One region of the Streptomyces sp. NPDC028308 genome, then DNA from elsewhere that is predicted to be linked to it. Evidence: riboswitches for the same ligand, from Rfam matches in the RefSeq annotation. Region 1 holds a riboswitch; the other holds the start of a gene.
The links. A riboswitch is a leader RNA that binds a small molecule or an ion and turns the genes downstream of it on or off. The one in region 1 is predicted to bind S-adenosylmethionine.

Region 1 (2,195 bases):
TAGGCCACCGACACCGGCGAGCAGCCCTCGGCCTGGGCGCCGAAGATCTTGTACGGCCTGTCCTCGACCAGCCCGAGCCTGATCAGCTCCTGGAGGCCCTTGTCGATCTTCGTGAGCTGCGAGCCGGACGCGATCGGCACGACGAGCTGGTCCGGCAGCCGCCAGCCGAGCTGCTCGCAGATCTCGTACGCGAGGGTCTTCGAGCCCTCCGCGTAGTACGGCCGCAGGTTGACGTTGACGAAGCCCCAGCCCTCGCCGGCCGGGTCGCCGATGAGCTCGGAGCAGAAGCGGTTGACGTCGTCGTAGTTGCCCTCGATGCCGACGAGCTCGCCGCCGTAGACCGCGGCCATGACGATCTTGCCCTGCTCCAGGTCGTGCGGGATGAACACGCAGGAGCGGAAGCCGGCCCGGGCGGCGGCGGCACCGACGGCGCCGGCCAGGTTCCCGGTGGAGGAGCAGGAGAGCGTGGTGAAGCCGAAGGCGCGGGCGGCCTCCAGGGCCTGCGCGACGACGCGGTCCTTGAAGGAGTGCGTCGGGTTGCCGGAGTCGTCCTTGACGAACAGCTTGCCGGCCTCGACACCAAGCTCGCGGGCGAGGTTGTCGGCCTGCACGAGCTTGGTCCAGCCCGGGTTGATGTTCGGCTTGTCGGCGACGTCGGCCGGGACGGGCAGCAGGGGCGCGTAGCGCCAGATGTTCGCGGGTCCCGCCTCGATGCGCTTGCGGAGGTCCTCGGTGTCGTAGTCCGAGAAGTCGTAGGCGATCTCCAGCGGGCCGAAACACTCCTCGCAGGCGAAGACCGGGCCGAGCGGCACGCGGTGTCCGCACTCGCGGCAGGAGAGGGCGGCGGCGGGGCCGAGATCGACGGAGTCCGCGGCGGAGGGGGAGTTCGTGGTGCTTGCAACTGTCTGCGCAGCCATGGAGGCGAGGCCCTTTCTCCTCATCTTCCTCACGGCGCACTTCGCCGTGAGACGGATTTGGCACCTTCCCTAGCCGGGAGCCTCGCGACGCTGATCGGCGATGATCAGGACGAGACCGGCTGGAGGGTTGCCGGGGCTTCAACGGGCCGTATCCCTCTGCCCCTCTGGATGAGCGGTGTTCAGTTGTTGATCTGCGCGCGGTTCCCGGATCAGGACATGCGATGGTCATCCGCGTTGTTCAAGACTGTAACCGACGGCCAGGACAGTTGAGATAGTCGTCCGAACCGCGAGATGGATCACACCCCGGGTGGGCGTGTGAGCAGACAGTGAGGAGCCGCAGACCGTGCTGGAAGAAGTCGAGCGCTGGCTGAGCACCCGCTCCTGGTCCGTCACCGATCGTCCGCTGCACCGGCTGATGGCCGCGAAACGCGCCGCGGGCTCGACGGTCAGCGTCGTGCTGCCCGCGCTGAACGAGGAAGAGACCGTCGGCGAGATCGTCGCCGTCATCCGCCACGACCTCATGCGGCAGGTCCCGCTCGTCGACGAGATCGTCGTCGTCGACTCGGGCTCGACCGACCGCACCTCGGCGGTCGCCGCCGCGGCGGGCGCCCGGGTGGTGCACCGGGACGAGATACTGCCGCGCCTGCCGGCCGTCCCCGGCAAAGGCGAGGTCCTGTGGCGGTCACTGCTCGTGACGAGCGGGGACATCGTCTGCTTCGTCGACGCGGACCTGAAGGAGTTCTCGTCCGACTTCGTCACCGGGATCGTGGGCCCGCTGCTCACCGATCCGGGCGTCGATCTCGTCAAGGCCATGTACGACCGGCCGCTGACCGTGTCCGACGGGTCCGCCGCCGGCACGACCGCCGCGGGCCAGGGCGGCCGGGTCACGGAGCTGATGGCGCGCCCGCTGCTGAACATGCACTGGCCGCAGCTCGCGGGCTTCGTGCAGCCGCTGGGCGGTGAGTACGCGGCCCGCCGGTCCCTGCTGGAGCGGCTGCCGTTCCCCGTCGGGTACGGCGTCGAGCTCGGCATGCTGGTCGACGCGCTGCACCTGGTGGGCCTGGACGCGCTCGCGCAGGTCGACGTGGGGGTGCGCAGGCACCGCCACCAGGACGGGCAGGCGCTCGGCCGGATGGCGGCGGCGATCTACCGCACCGCGCAGCTCCGGCTGGCCCGCGGCCATCTGATCCGCCCGGCGCTCACCCAGTTCGAGCGGGGCGACGACGGCTTCGAGCCGCGCACCTACTCGGTGGACACCGAGGAGCGGCCCCCGATGAC
Region 2 (2,195 bases), on a different contig from region 1:
CGCGGACGAGACGGCCTGGGCGATGGACCGCATCATGCGCGGTGAGGCCACGGACGCGCAGATCGCCGGGTTCGCGGTGGCGCTGCGGGCCAAGGGAGAGACGGTCGAGGAGATCTCCGGCCTGGTCCGCGCGATGTACGAGCACGCCAACGTGATCGAGGTGCCCGGGGAGACCGTCGACATCGTCGGCACGGGCGGCGACGGCGCCAAGACCGTCAACATCTCCACCATGTCGGCGATCGTCGTGGCCGGCACGGGCGCCAAGGTGGTCAAGCACGGCAACCGGGCCGCGTCGAGCGCGTCCGGCGCCTCCGACGTCCTGGAGAAGCTGGGCGTCAATCTCCAGCTGACACCGAAGCGGGTCGCCGAGGTGGCCGAGGAGGCCGGGATCACCTTCTGCTTCGCGGTGAAGTTCCATCCCGCCCTGCGTCATGTGGCCGCCGCGCGCGGGCAGTTGGGCATCCGCACGACCTTCAACTTCCTGGGGCCGCTGACCAACCCGGCCCGGGTCAAGGCCCAGGCCGTCGGGGTGGCCGATCTGCGGATGGCGCCCATCGTCGCCGGTGTCTTCGCCGAACGCGGCAACTCCTCGCTGGTGTTCCGCGGCGACGACGGCCTCGACGAGCTGACCACCACCGCCACGTCCAGGGTGTGGGTCGTGCGCGACGGGAAGGTCCACGAGGACGCCTTCGACCCGCGTGACGTGGGCATCGACCTGGTCCCGGTCGAGGCCCTGCGGGGCGCCGACGCGTCGTACAACGCGGACGTGGCCCGGCGGCTGCTGAACGGCGAGAGCGGGCCCGTACGGGACGCGGTGCTGCTGAACGCGGCGGCGGCCCTGGTCGCCCTGGAGCCGGGGAGCGGGCCGCTCGCGGAGCAGATCCGCGCCGGGATGGCACGGGCCGCGGAGGCCGTCGACTCCGGGGCCGCGAAGCGCACCCTGGACCGGTGGGTCGCGGCCAGCAACGCCTGAGCCGCACACACGGTGAGGCGGGGCGCGGTCCGGATTCTGGACCGCGCCTTGCGCGTGGAAGATCTTCTGGCAAGATGCTGTACCAGGTCATGAGCGACAGCCATCAGGCCCCGGCCGGCTGTCCGGCAACCCTCCGTCCGTGGCGGGGTGCCCCGGGTGAAGACCAGGCCGTAGGCAGCGAGGTCTACGGCAAGCGCGGACCCCTCGCACTCTTCCGAGTGAGCACCGCCAGGGGTCCTGGTCGTTCGAGGGAGCCTTCTGTGAGCAAGCGAATGCGGTAGGGCGTAGAGCCCCGCCTCCGCACACCCTTTTCTCCTCCTTCCTGTGCCGTCGACGCCCCCCGAGCGGGCTGTCCGCACAGCGATCTCGCCTGCCACTCACAGGAGTTCGCCATGTCTGTCCCCACCGCTGCCGCCGACCGTTCCGTTTGTGCCCCGCTGCCCGTTCTCGGCCGGGATGTCACCGTCCCCCTGGTCACCGGCGGCGAGGTCACCTACGCCGCGCTGGACTACGCCGCCAGCGCCCCGGCCCTCCAGCGCGTCTGGGACGACGTCGCCGCGTACGCCCCGTACTACGGCAGCGTGCACCGGGGCGCCGGCTACCTCTCCCAGCTCTCCACCGACCTCTTCGAGAGCGCCCGCGTGACCGTCGCCGAGTTCCTCGACTGCCGGGACGGCGACCAGGTCGTCTTCACCCGCTCCACCACCGACTCCCTCAACCTGCTCGCCGCCGCCCTGCCGGCGGACTGCCAGGTCTTCGTCTTCGAGACCGAGCACCACGCCTCGCTGCTGCCCTGGCGCGACGCCCGCGTGACGTACCTGAACGCCCCGCGCACCCCGGACGAGGCCGTCGCCACCCTGGAGCGCGCGCTGGCCGCCCGCGACCCGTACGGCCCGGCCCTGGTGTGCGTCACCGGCGCCTCGAACGTCACCGGCGAGCTGTGGCCGGTGCGCGAGCTGGCCGCCGCCGCCCACGCGCACGGCGCCCGCATCGTCCTGGACGCCGCCCAGCTCGCCCCGCACCACCCGGTGTCGGTCAAGGACCTGGACGTCGACTGGGTCGCCTTCTCCGGGCACAAGCTGTACGCGCCCTTCGGCTCCGGTGTCCTCGCGGGCCGCGCCGACTGGCTGACCGAGGCCGAGCCCTACCTCGCGGGGGGCGGCGCCAGCCGCAAGGTCTCGCGGCGCGCGGACGGCGGGGTCGACGTCGAGTGGCACGACAG

Region 2: another riboswitch for S-adenosylmethionine. It lies ahead of ACZ4VA_RS18905 (aminotransferase class V-fold PLP-dependent enzyme); the one in region 1 lies ahead of thrC (threonine synthase).

Annotation. Positions count from the first base shown of each region.
Region 1 covers NZ_JBVHTO010000010.1:424,328-426,522, forward strand. Annotated here, with positions in the region: gene thrC (threonine synthase) at 1-917, opposite strand, end outside; SAM riboswitch class I at 935-1,092, opposite strand; gene ACZ4VA_RS24945 (glucosyl-3-phosphoglycerate synthase) at 1,261-2,195, shown strand, end outside.
Region 2 covers NZ_JBVHTO010000007.1:469,984-472,178, reverse strand. Annotated here, with positions in the region: gene trpD (anthranilate phosphoribosyltransferase) at 1-973, shown strand, start outside; SAM riboswitch class IV at 1,059-1,175, shown strand; gene ACZ4VA_RS18905 (aminotransferase class V-fold PLP-dependent enzyme) at 1,366-2,195, shown strand, end outside.